3 regions of the Intestinimonas sp. UBA1698 genome follow, and region 1 is predicted to be linked to each of the others. Evidence: predicted binding sites of a transcription regulator. Region 1 holds the regulator's gene; each other region holds the start of a gene.
What was found. The regulator LexA, encoded in region 1, represses DNA repair genes until DNA is damaged. The targets are predictions, from matches to a motif close to CNAACANNTGTTNG.
Positions count from the first base shown of each region.

Region 2: a site for LexA is predicted at 2,904-2,917, ahead of B3H64_RS01170 (putative DNA modification/repair radical SAM protein). Genes of this name have one in related genera too.
Region 3: a site for LexA is predicted at 2,520-2,533, ahead of uvrB (excinuclease ABC subunit UvrB). Genes of this name have one in related genera too.

Region 1 is NZ_DCJO01000032.1:783-6,287, reverse strand. It holds gene B3H64_RS06845 (hypothetical protein) at 1-2,059, shown strand, start outside; gene B3H64_RS06840 (hypothetical protein) at 2,122-2,502, opposite strand; gene B3H64_RS06835 (hypothetical protein) at 2,927-3,199, opposite strand; gene lexA (transcriptional repressor LexA) at 3,385-3,996, shown strand; gene B3H64_RS06825 (VOC family protein) at 3,996-4,160, shown strand; gene B3H64_RS06820 (hypothetical protein) at 4,249-4,437, shown strand; gene B3H64_RS06815 (methylated-DNA--[protein]-cysteine S-methyltransferase) at 4,443-4,904, shown strand; gene B3H64_RS06810 (hypothetical protein) at 4,931-5,161, shown strand; gene B3H64_RS06805 (helix-turn-helix transcriptional regulator) at 5,332-5,466, shown strand.
Region 2 is NZ_DCJO01000005.1:7,578-13,082, forward strand. It holds gene B3H64_RS01150 (zinc dependent phospholipase C family protein) at 1-125, shown strand, start outside; gene B3H64_RS01155 (hypothetical protein) at 241-438, shown strand; gene B3H64_RS01160 (TIGR04076 family protein) at 482-796, opposite strand; gene B3H64_RS01165 (TIGR03915 family putative DNA repair protein) at 793-1,578, opposite strand; gene B3H64_RS01170 (putative DNA modification/repair radical SAM protein) at 1,589-2,857, opposite strand; gene arcC (carbamate kinase) at 3,022-3,963, opposite strand; gene ygeW (knotted carbamoyltransferase YgeW) at 4,059-5,258, opposite strand; gene B3H64_RS01185 (YgeY family selenium metabolism-linked hydrolase) at 5,284-5,505, opposite strand, start outside.
Region 3 is NZ_DCJO01000041.1:85,482-90,986, reverse strand. It holds gene B3H64_RS11035 (copper amine oxidase N-terminal domain-containing protein) at 1-696, opposite strand, end outside; gene pyrE (orotate phosphoribosyltransferase) at 1,067-1,741, shown strand; gene B3H64_RS11025 (JAB domain-containing protein) at 1,785-2,477, shown strand; gene uvrB (excinuclease ABC subunit UvrB) at 2,619-4,586, shown strand; gene B3H64_RS11015 (hypothetical protein) at 4,589-5,365, shown strand; gene uvrA (excinuclease ABC subunit UvrA) at 5,408-5,505, shown strand, end outside.

The DNA.
Region 1 (5,505 bases):
CCCGGACCTGCCCTGGCCGGAGGCCAAGCGGCGGCCCCCTCCGCCGGAGAACGTGGTGCCCTTCCCGACCCCGGCGCCGGAGGCGCCCGGCGGGGAGGACCCGGACGGGCCGGAGGAGGACGCGGAAGAGGAGGAGGCCCTCCCGCCGCCGCCCCGGCCCAAGACGGGGCAGCCGCCCGCCTCGGACAAGGTGCTGGAATTTCCGGAGGATGACACGCCCCCTCTCCAGGCGGGCATCGAGCATCTCAAGCGCAAGGCGGACGCATATGCCGAGCAGATGTTTGAGCAGGAGGGGGTGGAGGTCTCGGACGAGACCCTCCGGTTCGAGCGGCTCATCCCCGGCGTGGACGAGGAGGAGCCCCCGGCGGGCCGGTTCTTCCGGGAGCGCAAGCCCCGCAGAGAGGCGGCCCCGCCCCCCGACCTGCCGCCGGCGGAGCTGGCGGGCCGGTACGGCAGGGGCCTGGGTCTGCTGCGGCTGCGCGCGGTGCTGGTGCTGCTGCTGTGCCTGCCCATGCTGTGGCTGACGCTGGCTCCGCTGCTGCCCTTTCCGCTGCCCGCCGCCCTGGCCGCCAGCGTCCCGCTCCAGGGGCTTTTGTCGGCCATCCTGCTGGCGGCCGCCATGCTGCTGGGCGCGGACGGGCTGATTCTGGGTCTGGCGCGGCTGTTCACTCTGCGGCCCGGGGCGGACACCCTGACCGCCTTCTCCTGCCTCTTCGCCCTGGCCGACGCCCTGACCATGGGGCGCCTGACCCCGGAGCGGCAGGGCCTCCCCTACTGCGTGGCGGCGGGGCTGTCCCTGTTCTTCACCCTGTGGGGGACCTACTCCAAGCGGCAGGGCCTGCGCATGGCTTGCCGCACGGCGGCGGCGGCCTCCGAGCCCTATCTGGTCACCCTGGACGAGAAGGCCTGGAACGGCCGCAGCGCCTACGCCAAGTGGTCGGGCTCTCCCATCGGCTTCGGCAGCCAGATCCAGGAGGACGACGGAGCCCAGCGCATCTTCCGGGTGGCCGCGCCGCTGCTGCTGCTGTCCTGCCTGCTGTTCTCCCTCATCGCTTCGGTGGGTCGGGGGGCCCCGGAGCGGCTGGTGTGGTGCCTGTCGGCCACCACCGCCTCGGCGGCCTGCCTGTCGGGCATGCTTTTGTTCGGCCGTCCCTTCCGGGTGCTGTCCCGGCGGCTGTCCTCCAGCGGCGCCGCTCTGGGCGGGTGGCCCGGCGTGGCCCGGCAGGGGAGCGCCATCCTCCTCACCGACGCCGACCTCTTCCCCCCCGGCTCCGTCTCCCTGAACGGCATCAAGATCTTTGGGGACTACCCGGTGGAAAAGGTGGTGGCGGTCACCGCCACCCTCATCCGGGACGCGGGCAGCGGCCTGGACAAAATCTTCCACGACCTGCTGCGCTCCCAGGGCGCCGTCTACCGCCGCACCACCGGCGGCATCGAGCGCCATGAGGGGGGCGGCCTTACCGCCGTCATCCGCAACGAGCAGATTGCTGTGGGCTCCGCCGCCTTCATGTCTCTGCTGGAGGTCTCCCTGCCCCAGGGCCTCAACGTGCGCAACGCCGTGTTCTGCGCCATCGACGGGGAGCTGGCAGGCATCTTCGCCCTGAACTACGTTCTCCATCCGGTGATCTCCCCGTCCCTCACCTCCCTCATCGGGGGCAAGGTGTCGCCGGTGCTGGCCACCCGTGACTTCAATCTCATCCCCGCCATGCTGCGGCAGAAGTTTAAGCTGCCGGTGGAGAAGATGGACTTTCCCACGGTGGAGCGGCGGGTAGAGCTGTCCGACCCGGACGCCCCCCACGATCCGGTCATCACCGCCGTGCTGTGCCGGGAGGGCCTGGCCCCCTTTGCCGAGGCGGTGGTGGGCGCCCGCCGGCTGCGGTGGGCGGTGACCGCCGCAGCCCTGCTGGCAGTGCTGGGCTCGGTGATCGGGGTACTGCTGGCCTTTTATCTCACGGCCCAGGGGGCGTGGGACTCTCTGACTGCTGCCAACCTGACCTTTTTCCTGACCGCCTGGCTGGTGCCCACCTATCTGATCTCCGGCTGGGTCAACCGCTATTGACCACAAAAAGCCGCCGCGTCTGCGATGCAGACGCGGCGGCTTTTTGCGGGGGAGGCGGCGGGTCACACCGGCGGCCCCCCGCCCGTGGACCTGGCGCTCCACCAGATGGTCAGGCCCGCCCGGGGGGCCGCCAGAACGGCGCTGCCGCCGGTCAGGGTACCGGTGGTCCCGTCGGCCAGGACCAGGTTGACGGGAGCGGCGGCGCGGCAGATCTCCAGGTACTGGATTCCGGCGCCGCTGAGAGCGATGGTCCGGGTGGCGGCGTCAAAGCTCCAGCCCTCGCCGTCGGCTGACCGGTCCATCCTCACGACAAAGCGGCCCTCCGTCTGGGTGCTGATGGTAAAATACGGCCCGGGGACGGGCTCGTCGCCGGCCAGGGCGGGGGCGGCCAGCCCCGCGCACAGGGCCAGTACCAGGAGCAGGGGCGCCAATCTCTGTTTCATCTATACTTCCTCCTCTGTGTCCGCACCGGACGGCCGGGGGACAGACTCCCCCGGCATCTCGGCGGGAAACAAAAATGCCGTGCAGGGGATTCCCTACACGGCATCCGAAGACAAAGTCTCTCAAATGCACACAGGGCACGCCAAATACACGTTATTTCCCGCCTTGTAAAAGGGTTGGGAATACCGTATAATGAAGCGTGCGGCGCGGCCCAAGGGCCGTTGTGTAGGTGGTGGTGCACCTGCGCAGGCTCCGGGGTGCTGCAACACTCCGGAGCTGCCGCATTTTTGTTTTCCAGTTTTTATTATACCGTTTCTTCCGTGGATTGCAAGAGCCAATCGGTCCAGCGCCCTGTCCCCGGCAGCCTGTTCATGTGGTCCCGCTGGTCGTCCCCCTCCGGGCGCTGCCGCCTTGTTCTCTCTCATCTCATCCCGCTCCTCCTCCCCGGGGGCATCTGGGCCCGTCCCCCCGCCGCAGCCCGGAGAGCATCCGGCGCTGGAAGGCGGCCAGCAGGTCCAGCTCCTCCCGGGAAAAGCCCTCGAACATCTGCCGGTCCACCCGCCGGATGGCCGGAGATGCGTCCCTCCACACGGCGGAGCAGCCCCCTTCCTCCCGGGCCAGCTCCCGCTCAATGGCCCGCCGCCGGGCCCGGGCCAGGGCGTCGAATAAAATACCGGGCATCTCGCTGTTGGGGTCCATGCCGTACCTCCTGTCCCATTTCTTTCCGCCGATCGGCTGATGGGGAAAAGATCAAGAAACCTTTTAGTTTCTTAGAACGAATGTTTGACTTTCCGGCGGTTGTATGATAGGATAGCGTTAGAGTATATGTATACGAGCGCGCGGAAGGCTTTATGTTCCGCCTGAGATGCAGAGGAGGGTCTGCCATGAAGAAGCTCACCGACAAGCAGCAGCAGATTTACGACTATATCGTCGCCTTCCAGAAGGACCATGGCTATCCCCCTTCGGTGCGGGAGATTGGGGAGGCGGTGGGGCTGAAATCCCCCTCCACGGTGCATTTTCATCTGAAGGGGCTGGAGTCCGCCGGACTCATCACCAAGGCGGAGGGGAAGACCCGGGCCATCACGGTCAGCGGCGGCCCCGGCGCGCCGGAGGTGGAGGCCCCGGCGGATAAGATCCCGGTGGTGGGCAGCGTGGCGGCCGGCGCGCCCATACTGGCGGAGCAGCATATCGAGGACTATCTCACCTTTGACACCGGCGGCCTGTCCGGGGAGCACTTCGCCCTGAAAGTTCGGGGGGAGTCCATGCTGGACGCGGGCATTCTGCCCGGGGACCTTGTCATCGTCCACCAGCAGCAGACCGTCCGCAACGGGGACATCGTGGTGGCTCTGTTCGAGGACGAGGCCACGGTCAAGACCTTTCGCCGCCGGGACGGCCATGTGTGGCTGCTGCCGGAGAACCCGGAGTACCAGCCCATCGACGGCCAGGGCGCTCAGATTCTGGGCAAGGTGGTGGCGGTGGTCCGCCGGTACGACTGATGGTCCCCCGCATCGACCATATCGAGCTCACGGTGGCCGACCTGGACCGGGCAGAGCCGTTCTACGACGAACTTTTGCCCCTGCTGGGCTTTGATCTAGACCGCAAAACCTGGGATAACATCCCGAAACACGAATTCCGCTGTGTGAGGCAGCCCGGCCTTTGACCTGACTCTCATCTGCCCCCGCCCCGCCCTGGTGGGGGAGGCCGTCTGCCGCCGGAAGCCCGTTTCCCTCCACCACCTGGCCTTCGGTGTGGATCGCCGTGAGGAGGTGGACCGGCTCTATGGCCAGGTCCGGGCCATCCCCGGCGCGGCGATCCGCCTTCCGCCCCGGTTTTATCCGGAGTATACTCCGGACGACTACGCCTTCTTTTTCTACGATACCGAGGGCATCGAGCTGGAGATCGTGCATTTTGACCGTCCCGCTTGTTTTCGGAGGTGAGCCCCATGGATTTGATCCTGTTTGACAGCCCGGCGGGTCGTCTGGCCCTGCTGGGGGAGGGGGCGTGCATCACCGGCCTGGCCCTGCCCAACGCCCCGGTACCCCGAATCGCCGAGCATGAGACTCCGGTGCTGGCCGAGGCCCGCCGTCAGGTCCTGGAATACCTGGCCGGGGCGCGTCGGAGCTTTGACCTGCCGCTGGACCCCCGGGGCACCTCTTTTCAGCGGAGGGTCTGGGCGGCCCTGACGGCCATTCCCTGGGGCGAGACGCGCACCTATGCCCAGATCGCCGCGGCAGTGGGCTCACCCAGGGCGGTGCGGGCGGTGGGGCAGGCCAATCACCGCAATCCCATCCCCATCCTGATCCCCTGCCACCGGGTGGTGGGGGCGGACGGCACCCTCACCGGCTACGGCGGGGGTCTGGAGCTGAAACGAAAGCTGTTGGAACTGGAGGGGGCCTGGACTTAGGCCCCGGCGGAAAGGAGCGTGTGCACATGTTGGACAAGTGGCTGGCGGCGGGACGGCTCGCCATCAAGGACATGGATCTGGAGGACGTGGCGGCGCTGAAGCTGTGCCTGATGGCGCTGGGCATTCTGATCGGGCTGGGCATCCCACTGAAAAAGCGGAGTGCGGCGGCGGTGCTGTCCTCCATCCTCTTCGTGGGCACCTACATCCCCCTGATGGTCCGCTTCTTCGGTGCCCTCACCCGGACGAGGGAGGACTGATTTTCCACACCTTGAGAAGGGCCGGTGTAAAACCGGCCCTTTTTTTCGTCCCGAGACCGGATTCCAGGCCCTTTCCCGCCTGCCGGGAGTGAATTCCCGGACCATGGGGTGGCCTTTTTCCGCCCCGCCATGCTACAATATCCACACCCAAGGGAAAAGGAGTCGATTCTATGGAACCGGATTTCAGTGAACGGCTGAAAAACTACCGCCGGGCCAAGGCCATGACCCAGCAGGACCTGGCGGACCAGTTGGGGGTCAGCAACAAGACGGTCTCCCGCTGGGAGTCGGGAGTTTCCCATAATTAAAGATATTATACCCGCGCTTACATTACTTGCAAATTATAG
Region 2 (5,505 bases), on a different contig from region 1:
AGATCGGCCGTTTCTTTGCCGCAGTGGAGGAGGGCGCCCCCCTGGACCCCTGGCTGGACCGGGACTTCGGCGGCATGGCCTACCGGAAGACGGAAGCGGCGCCCCAGTCGGCCCCCGCTTGGTAAGGTGAGGGGAGGAGAGAAGCGGATGACATCCCGGTTTGCAGCGGCCGCCGACAGCGCGGCCCTGCTGGAGATTCTGGCGCTCCAGGGGGTTAAGACGGTCTAAGGCGGGGTCACGGTGCCCAACGAGAAGAGCGGGGGGCTCCACCAGGCCATGGGATTCCGGCGGCTGGGGACCTACCGCAGCACAGACTTCCCGTGCGACTGGCGGCGCGATGTGGCCTGGTTTGAGAAGAACATCGCCCCTTATGCCCCCCCCCGCCCCATCGGTTCGGTCCCGGCGGAGCGTCTGGAGGCCATCCTGAAAAAAGCATGAACATGCGCCCGCCCGGTTGAAAGCCGGGCGGGCGCATGTTTTTCTATCCGGGAAGCGCTTCCAGAGCCTCCAGCAGGAAGGTAACGGGCCGGATGCCGTCGGTACAGCATACCACGCTCACCCCGTCCCGCTTCTGCCAGGGGGTAAAGGTGGCCCCGGCGGAGAGGGCCGAGACGCTCCGGTAGACGTCGATCCAGGCCCAGGGGCAGAAGCCCTCCGGCATCTCCGCTCCGCCGGTGTAGAGGAAGGTGTCGCCCTCCTCATAGAAATCGCAGGGCTGAATCCCGTCGGTGAGGTGCTCCTCCGCGAAATCCTCATAGAGCTGTTTGCGGAGCACGGTGATTTTCACATTCTTCATTCCATCCGTTCCTTTCTCCCGGCGGGGGCCGGGTCCGTTTGAAATTCCGTCATGGTGTTCCAGTAGCGCTTGGGCATGTGGGTCATGCGGCATTTGGGATTGCGGCGCTCCTCGATGGCGATGGTATCGTAGAACCGCCGCCACAGCCGCCGGTAGTCCAGCTCGGCCTGGTCGGGGGCGGCCACCTCGAACCGGTCCAGGGGGACGATGGCCCACCGCCCGGGCTGGTAGAAGAGAGCCTCCCGGTGGGTGCGGTCGTAGATGACGAAGCGCTCCCCGGAGTACCGGGCGCAGAAGTGGGGCCGCAGCAGGGGGAGGACCCGGTTTTTGGGCTCGATTTCGGCCACCAGGGCCCCCTCCTGCTGGGAGAAGCGGACAAAGCCGCGCAGCAGGTGGACCTCCCCATTCAGGTGGAGCAGGGCGGTGCGCAGGGCGGCCACCCGGGGATCGGTCAGGTCCCGTACCGCCGCCGGGCCCACGCTGTAGCCCAGCCGGATAAAGTCGTAAAGCCGCCGTTCCTTCTCCGGCATGCAGGTGAGAAAGCCGCGGACCACCCAGCGCTGGGCCTCCAGGCAGATGCGCCGGGCCAGGGAGCGGTAGACCCGCTCGGCGTGCTCCCGGCAGGTCTCCACCGCTCGGTCGGGCCACAGGGTGAGGCGGGGGTCCTCCGCCATGGCGAAGCAGACGGGCAGCTCCCTGCGGACGTAGCTCTCGTAGACGCAGCAGAGGAATCCGGCAAAGCTGCCGTCGTAGGTATACTGAAACTGGGGCCATTGGGACATGGGGCACCTCCTAACCGGTGGGGTCAAACAGGGAGAGCTGCTCCGGGGCGGGGCCTGCCAGGGCGGGCTGCTCCAGCGCCACCAGACGGCGCAGGACGCCGTCCGGGCGCACCCGGCTGAGGCCGGGGAGCATCCGTCCGGAGCAGGTGAGGAAATACTGAGCCCGCTTGAGGACCACGCCCAGCCGCTTGAGTCCCTCGAAGGTGAGGGGCCCCACCCGCCGGGCGGTGAGGATGCGCCGGGCTGAGCGGACGCCGATGCCCGGGACCCGGAGCAGAATCTCATAATCGGCCCGGTTGACCTCCACCGGAAACTGCTCCAGGTGGTTGAGGGCCCAGGAGCATTTGGGGTCCACCCGGGGGTCGAAGTCGGGGTGAGCCTCGTCCAGCAGCTCGGCGGCGGTGAAGTGGTAGTAGCGCAGGAGCCAGTCCGCCTGGTAGAGCCGGTGCTCCCGCAGCAGGGGCGGCTGAAAATCCCGCCGGGCGGGGAGAAGGGCGCTGTCCGACACCGGCAGATAGGCCGAGTAAAAGACCCGCTTGAGCCGGTATTTCTGGTAGAGGGCCTCGGTGAGGCGGAGGATGTGCAGGTCGGTCTCCGGGGTGGCGCCGATGATCATCTGGGTGGACTGGCCCGCCGGGGCGAATCGGGGGGCGCCCCGGTACTGTTTGAGCTCCTGGCTGGAGCGGGCCACCCCGTCCCGGATCTGCCGCATGGGGGACAGGATGGCGTCCCTCTTCTTGTCCGGGGCCAGCAGGGCCAGGCTCTGCTCCGAGGGCAGCTCGATGTTGACGGAGAGCCGGTCGGCCAGCAGGCCCAGCCGCCAGGTCAGCAGCGGGTCCGCCCCGGGGATGGCCTTGGCGTGGATGTACCCGGCGAAGCCGTAGTCCTGCCGGACGATACGCAGAGTCTCGATCATGCGCTCGGTGGTGTAGTCCGGGTTTTTCAGCACGGCGGAGGAGAGGAACAGCCCCTCGATGTAGTTGCGGCGGTAGAACTGAATGGTGAGCTCGGCCAGCTCCCGGGGGGTGAAGGCGGCCCGGGGCACGTCGCTGGATCGGCGGTTGACGCAGTACTGGCAGTCGTAGACGCACACGTTGGTCAGCAGGACCTTGAAAAGGGTGACACAGCGGCCGTCGGCGGAAAAGGAGTGGCAGCACCCTGCCAGCACCGTGGAGCCCAACCGCCCCGGCCGCCCGGCCCGGTCCAGGCCGCTGGAGGTGCAGGCGGCGTCATATTTGGCCGCATCGGTGAGAATGGTCAGCTTGTCCAGCAGCTCCACGGGCTGCGCCCCCTCCAAATAGAACATTTGTACCATTATTATAACTCGAACAGGCGTTTTGTCAAGAGGGAAAAAATGGAGTGCCGGAGGGCGGCCCCGCACTGCGGGGCCGCCCTCCGGCATGTGGGAAAGCGTGGCATGGGGAAGGGAAGGAGGAGGCGGGGTCAAAGGGAAATGACAGTGCCGGTTCGGCCGGCAATGCCGTCCTTGGCTTTTTCCAGCAGTGTGATGAGCGCGGTGCGCCCAGGTTTGGACTCGGCAAACTGGACGGCGGCCTGCACCTTGGGAAGCATGGAGCCGGGGGCGAAGTGCCCCTCGCCCATATAGATCCGGGCCTGGTCGGGAGTCAGGCGGTCCAGCCACTTCTGTTCCGGTTTGCCAAAATGCACCGCCACCTTTTCCACGGCGGTGAGGATGATGAGGCAGTCGGCGTCCAACTGCTGGGCCAGAGTGCAGGAGGCGAAATCCTTGTCGATGACGGCGGCCGCGCCCTTCAAATGGTGTCCCCCGGTCTTAAAAACGGGGATGCCGCCGCCGCCGCAGGCCACCACCACCAGGCCGGCCTCCACCATGTCCCGGATGGACTCGATTTCCACGATGGACTGGGGCCGGGGGGAGGCCACCACCCGGCGGTAGCCCCGGCCGGCGTCCTCGATGACGTCATAGCCCCGCTCGGCCACCATGCGCTCGGCCTCCTCCCGGGTCATAAAGGCCCCGATGGGCTTGGTGGGGTGCCGGAAGGCGGGGTCGTCCGGGTCCACCTCCACCTGGGTCAGCACCGTGGCCACCCCCTTGGAGATGCCCCGGTCCAGCATTTCCTCCCGCAGGCCGTTTTGCAGATCATAGCCGATGTAGCCCTGGCTCATGGCTACGCAGACAGACAGAGGACAGGGAATATACTTGTCAGGGTCAGAGCGGGTCAGCTCGGTCATGGCCTTCTGGATCATCCCCACCTGAGGTCCGTTTCCGTGGGCGATGACCACCTGGTGCCCCTCCTGGATGAGGTCCACGATGGCCCGGGCGGTCTGCTTTACGGCGACCATCTGCTCCGGCAGGTTGCTGCCCAGCGCGTTGCCGCCCAAGGCGATAACGATTCGTTTACCCATATTTCGATAATACCTCCTGTATTGCAGTAAAAACAGACATGACCCGCCCCGGCGCGGTGGAGGGAGGGGCGGGTCATGGATGGAGCAAGAGAAAATTACTTCTGGAACCAGCGGGCGGCGGCGCGCTCTTCCAGGGCCTTCAGGGTGGCCTGGGGGTCCTTTACCTTGGCTAGGAAGATCATGGCCGCGATGACGTAGGGCTTGAAGCTGGCCTCCTGATACAGGGGGGTGCGGTAGCGGTCAAAGACGCTGGCCTCCACCTCGCCGTCCACGCAGGACACGCCGTTGATGTCGGCGGGCAGGCAGTGCAGGTACAGGGCCTTGCCATCCTTGGTGGTCTTCATCAGCTCCTCGGTGCAGCACCAGTCCTTGTGCTGGGCATTTTGGGCCAGAAGCTCCTGCTCCAGGGCCTGGATGCCCGCGCTGTCGCCCTGGGCGTACAGGTCGGTGCGCTTCTCCATGGCGGCGAAGGGGGCCCAGCTCTTGGGGTAGACGATGTCGGCGCCGGCAAAGGCCTCGGCCATGGAGTTGGTCTTGGTGAAGGTGCCGCCGGTCTTGGCGGCGTTGGCCCGGGCCACCGCCTCCACCTCGGGCATGACCTCATACCCCTCGGGGTGGGCCAGCACCACGTCCATGCCGAAGCGGGTCATCAGGCCGATGACGCCCTGGGGCACGCTGAGGGGCTTGCCATAGCTGGGGGAGTAGGCCCAGGTCATGGCTACCTTTTTGCCCTTCAGATTCTCCACGCCGCCGAACGTATGGATGATGTGCAGCATGTCGGCCATGCATTGGGTGGGGTGGTCGATGTCGCACTGGAGGTTCACCAGGGTGGGCTTCTGCTCCAGAACCCCGTCCCGGTGGCCCTCGGTGACGGCGTCCACCACGTCGTGCATGTATTGGTTGCCCTTGCCGATATACATGTCGTCCCGGATGCCGATGACGTCGGCCATGAAGGAGATCATGTTGGCCGTCTCGCGGACGGTCTCGCCGTGGGCGATCTGGCTCTTGCCCTCGTCCAGGTCCTGGACCTCCAGACCCAGCAGGTTGCAGGCGCTGGCAAAGGAGAAACGGGTGCGGGTGGAGTTGTCCCGGAACAGGGAGATGCCCAGACCGGAGTCGAACACCTTGGTGGAGATGTTGTGCTCGCGCATATAGCGCAGGGCGTCGGCCACGGTAAACACGGCTTCCAGCTCGTCGTCGGACTTCTCCCAGGTCAGGAAGAAGTCGCCCTCGTACATCTCCTGGAAGTTGAGCTTGTTGAGCTTGTCAATATACATCTGAAGGGTCTGATCCATAATGGCATTCTCCTTTATTCTTTGTTTAGCGGATGTCGTTGTCGGTGAGGGTGGCGCGGAACTGGGTTGCGTCGCCGGTCTTGTTCTCCTCTTTGTAGAGGCCGGGCACAGCGGCGTACAGGGCGGCGCAGGTCACCAGGTCCTGCTTCCAGGTGATCTCGTTGGGGGCGTGAGCCTGGCTTTCGGCGCCGGGGCCGAAGCCCACGCAGGGAATGCCGTACCGGCCCTGGATGGCCACGCCGTTGGT
Region 3 (5,505 bases), on a different contig from region 1:
CATGGACATCTGGGCCTTGACGGCGTCCGCCACCACGCCCTCCAGGGTGCCGTCCACGGTGGCGGGGCCCATGCCCATCATGCTCAGGTCAGCGTCAAAGTCGGCGGTCACGGCCCAGGCGCCCTCGTTGAACTGCCGGCTGTACTCCAAGTATTTGGCCAGGATGGTGTACTCCTTGCCCGCCTTGGCGCTGCCCAGCAGCTTCTCGGTGTCCACGATGACGGCCGTCTGGTCGTCCTGATCCCAGCCCACGGCGCAGCCGAAGGCCTGGGCGGCGAAGCGGACAGGCACATAGGTGCGCCAGGTGGCGGAATCCACATAGGGCGCCACGTCCATAGTGATGACGGTGGCGGTCTCACCCTCGGTGAGGGTGGCCTCGGCGGAGCCGATGGTCATGGTCAGGGTCTTGCCGTCCCGAGCGGCGGTGATGACGTCGCCCTCGTTGGACACCTCGGCGCCCATGGCCTCAAACACGGCGCGGAAGGGCAGGAAGGTGCGCTGGTCCTTCACCTGGGGCACGGCGTCGGTAAAGGTCAGGTTCTGGCCGTCCAGTTGAACGGCGATGGTCTGCTCGGCGGCGGGGGCGGGGCTGACAGGGGGCTCCTCCCCCTCGGCCGCCAGGGCGGCGGTGGACAGGCCCAGGGTCAGGACCAGGGCAGTCCCCATGGCGAGGACCCGCTTCAGGGTATGCTTCATGGTAATTCTTCCTCCTTGATGAATGCATTTGGTCTTTTATTTTGAATCAAACTGATTGATTCCACCGGGTGGTACAATAGAAACGACGCAGCGCTCTGAAATATGACAGGCGCGGGCCCTTTTTTTCTTTCCAAAAAAGGATTATACCAGCATCTCCGCTCCACCGCAACCCATCGGAAGCGGCCATTTTTTGTATTCACTGCTCTTCCCCTTGCCTTCGGCGCCTTTTTGCTGATCGTTAACACAATTAAACCATTTACATGTGCTAAAATCAAGTAAATTTCTGGCACACGGGCCCGCCCTGCCTTCTCTCTTGTCGGGCGGGGCGAAAACTGATATAATAAAATGATTTTTGGGAGGAGATGCTCTTATGACCTACAAAGAGGAATTCATCACGTTCATGGTCCGCGCGGGCGTGCTCACCTTTGGGGATTTTGTCACCAAGTCCGGCCGCAAAACCCCCTATTTCATCAACACCGGCAACTATAAGACCGGCGCCCAGGCCGCCCAGTTGGGCGACTACTATGCCGCTTGCATCCAGGAGCATCTGCCCGACGGGGTGGACTGTCTCTTCGGCCCCGCCTACAAGGGCATCCCGCTGGCGGTGGCCGCCGCCTCCAGCCTGTACCGGAATTACGGCCGGGACCTGCCCTACTGCTTCAACCGCAAGGAGGCCAAGGACCACGGCGAGGGGGGCTCCATGGTGGGCTACAAGCCCCAGGACGGGGACCGGGTGGTCATCGTGGAGGACGTGGTCACCGCCGGCACCGCCGTGCGGGAGTCCCTGGCGCTCTTTCAGGCTCTGGGCGACCTGAAGGTCACCGCTCTCATCGTCTCGGTGGACCGGATGGAGCGGGGCACCCGGGACTGCTCCACCCTGGACGAGCTGCGCGCCGACCACGGCATCGCCGTCTACCCCATCGTCACCGTCGGGGAGATTCTCGCCTTCCTGCACAACCGGGAGATCGACGGCCGGGTGTATATCGACGACGCCATGAAGGCGCGCATGGAGGCCTATCTGGCGGAATACGGCCCCCGGGCTTAAGGGCTTCCGCCGAACAATCCACGCGCAGAAGAGGGGTGCCAGCATGGGTGTCCACGACGGCCACCGCAAGCGGCTGAAAACACAATTTCTCATCCATGGGGAGGATTTCCACGACCACCAGCTCCTGGAGCTGCTGCTGTGCTATGCCATCCCCCAAGGGGACGTGAACGACCTGGCCCACGCCCTGCTGGACCAGTTCGGCTCTCTGGCCGGAGTGTTCGACGCCCTGCCCCCCTCCCTCACGCGGGTGGACGGGGTGGGGGAGCACACCGCCGTCCTTCTCAAGCTCATCCCCAAGCTGGCCGGCCGCTACTCCACCATCCGCAGCTCTCCGGGGGACATTCTGGCCTCCAGCCGGGCCGCCCGGGACTACCTGCTGCCCTACTTCCAGACGGGTCCCCGGAACGAGATGGTCTACCTGGTGTGCATGGATGCCAAGTACAAGGTGCTGGGCTGCCACAAGCTGGGGGAGGGCACGGTGAACGCCGCCGACATCACCCCCCGCCGGGTGGTAGAGCTGGCCCTGGCCCACAACGCCTCCGCCGTCCTCCTGGCCCACAACCACGTCTCAGGCCTGGCCCTCCCCTCCAACGCCGACCTGCTCACCACTGAAACGCTCGCCCGGGTGCTGCGGGAGGTGGGGGTGGAGCTGGCCGACCACCTGATCTTTACCGAGGACGACATGGTCTCCCTGAAGGATAGCGGCCTGCTGAACGGGTATCCTAACCCATACTGAGGGCCGGAGCATCGGTGGATTTTTCCGGTCCCCTCTTGATTTAGAACAAATGTTTTGATATGATATCGAATAGATGTACGATGCCCCGTTGAACGCCGGCCCCGGTACGGGGTCCGGCGCGGGGAAGGAGGTCGGAACCGCATGCCCGATTTTCACGTTGTCTCCCCTTATCAGCCCGCCGGCGACCAGCCGCAGGCCATTGAGGCCCTGGCCAAGGGCGTGGAGCTGGGGCTGACCGAGCAGACTCTGCTGGGGGTCACCGGCTCGGGCAAGACCTTCACCATGGCCAAGGTCATCGAGCAGGTCCAGCGGCCCACCCTGGTGCTGGCCCACAACAAGACCCTGGCCGCCCAGCTCTGCGCCGAGTTCAAGGAGTTCTTTCCCGATAACGCGGTGGAGTATTTCGTCTCCTACTACGACTACTACCAGCCCGAGGCCTATATCCCCCACACCGACACCTTCATTGAGAAGGACTCGGCGGTGAACGACGAGATCGACCGGCTGCGCCTCAGCGCCACCGCCTCCCTCATCGAGCGGCGGGACGTGATCGTGGTGTCGTCGGTGTCCTGCATCTACGGACTGGGCGAGCCCGACGACTACGCCAAGATGATGGTCCCCCTGCGGGTGGGGGACGAGCTTCCCCGGGATGAGCTGCTGCGCCGCCTGGTGGAGATCCGTTACGAGCGCAACGACATCGCCTTCGAGCGGAATATGTTCCGGGTCCGGGGAGACACGGTGGAGATCTGGCCGGCCTACTTCAAGGACACCGCCATCCGGGTGGAGTACTTTGGGGACGAGATCGACCGGCTCAGCGAAATCAACGTGGTCACCGGCACCCCCATCCGGCGTCTGGAGCATCTGCCCATCTTTCCCGCCAGCCACTACATCACCCCCAAGGAGAAAATGGACGCCGCCATCCAGGAGATCTACCGTGAGCTGGAGGAGCGGGTGGCCTTCTTCGAGGAGCGCAATATGCTGGTGGAGGCCCAGCGCATCAAGCAGCGCACCCTGTACGACATCGAGATGATGCAGGAGCTGGGCTACTGCTCCGGCATCGAGAACTACTCCCGGCCCATCGCCGGGCGGCCGGTGGGCTCCGCCCCCATGACGCTGATGGACTACTTCCCCGACGATTTTCTGATGTTCATCGACGAGAGCCACGTCACCCTGCCCCAGGTCCGGGCCATGTATAACGGCGACCGGGCCCGCAAGACCACTCTGGTGGACTACGGCTTCCGCCTACCCTGCGCGTTTGATAACCGTCCGTTGAAGTTTGACGAATTTGAACAGCGAGTAAACCAGGTGGTCTACGTCTCCGCCACTCCCGGCGACTACGAGCGGGAGCGCTCCGGCCAGATCGTGGAGCAGGTCATCCGGCCCACCGGCCTGCTGGACCCCAGGGTGGAGATCCGCCCGGTGGAGGGCCAGATCGACGATCTGATCGGGGAGATCAACGACCGGGTGGCGCGGAAGGAGCGGGTGCTGGTCACCACCCTGACCAAGCGGATGGCCGAGGACCTGACCGCCTACCTGAAAAACGCGGGGATTCAGGTGCAGTACATGCACCACGACATCGACACCATCGAGCGGCAGGAGATCATCCGGGACCTGCGGCTGGGGACCTATGACGTGCTGGTGGGCATCAACCTGCTGCGGGAGGGTCTGGACCTGCCGGAGGTCAGCCTGGTGGCCATTCTGGACGCCGACAAGGAGGGCTTTCTCCGCTCGGAGACCTCCCTCATCCAGACCATCGGCCGGGCGGCCCGGAACGCCGACGGCCTGGTGGTCATGTACGCCGACGCCGTCACCCCCTCCATGCGCCGTGCCATGGACGAGACCGAGCGCCGCCGGGCCAAGCAGGACGCCTTCAACCAGGCCCACGGCATCGTGCCCAAGACCATCATCAAGTCGGTCCGGGACGTCATCGAGCTGTCGGCGGAGGAAGAGGAGACCGAGCAGCTCATGCGCCGCAAGACCAGCTTGACCAAGAAGGAGCGGGACGCCGCCATTGAGAAGCTGGAAAGAGAGATGCGGGAGGCCAGCAAGCGGCTGGAGTTCGAGTACGCCGCCGTATTGCGCGACCGCATCATCGAGCTCAGAGGGAGGTAAGCATGTCCCAGTGGAGCACCCTGACCCGGTTTCAGCGGGTCCTGCTGATCGCTCTGACCGCCCTGCTGGCGGTCTTTACCGTCGTCTACCCCGTCCTCAGCCGCCGGAAGGGCATTCAATATCGGGACGCCCTGCTGCTCTGGTCCGCCCAGGGGGAAAACGACGTCTACGCCGGCCGGGTGGACGGGGCGCGAACCGTCTTTACCGTCGCTCCGGACGGGACCATTCAGTACCGCCGCGGCGATACCGACTACGGCCCCTATACCGTCGCCCTGGACCCCTCCGCCGTCCCCCGGGACAGCGACATGGCCGATGTGCTCACCGGGGTGGAGGTCCGCGACGGAGCGGATATCCTTTTCCGGGGCGGCTGGTATAACAGCAGCTTCCCTCTCCTGGTGGACGAAAACGGCGCGATGGAGCCCCTCTTCTCCCTCTCCGTCCATACTTCTTCCGGCAAGGTCTACGGCCCCGACGGGCAGGCCCTCGCCCCCTCCTACGAGCCCACTGCTTCCTTCCTCCTCCAACTGGCGCTGGAGCCCCCTCTCACCCACCGGGGCGAGCTCTACGCCTATTTTACCGGCACCCTGCTGGCCGTTGTGGGCATCGTCTCCATCCTGTTTGCCGACCGGCTCTTCCGCTGGGACCTCAGCTTCCGCATCCGGGACCCGGAGGGGGCCGAGCCCTCGGAGTGGGAGATCTTCACCCGTTACCTGGGCTGGATCGTCTGCACGGCGGGGGCTCTGATCGTCTATCTGATGGGCGCTTTCGCCATTGTCTGACCCCATTTTTCCTTCGTGCGAAGATAAAGGAGTAACAAATCTATGCTCGACCACATTTCCGTCAAGGGCGCCCGCGCCAACAACCTGAAAAACATCGACGTGACCATCCCCAGGGACAAGCTGGTGGTGCTGACCGGCCT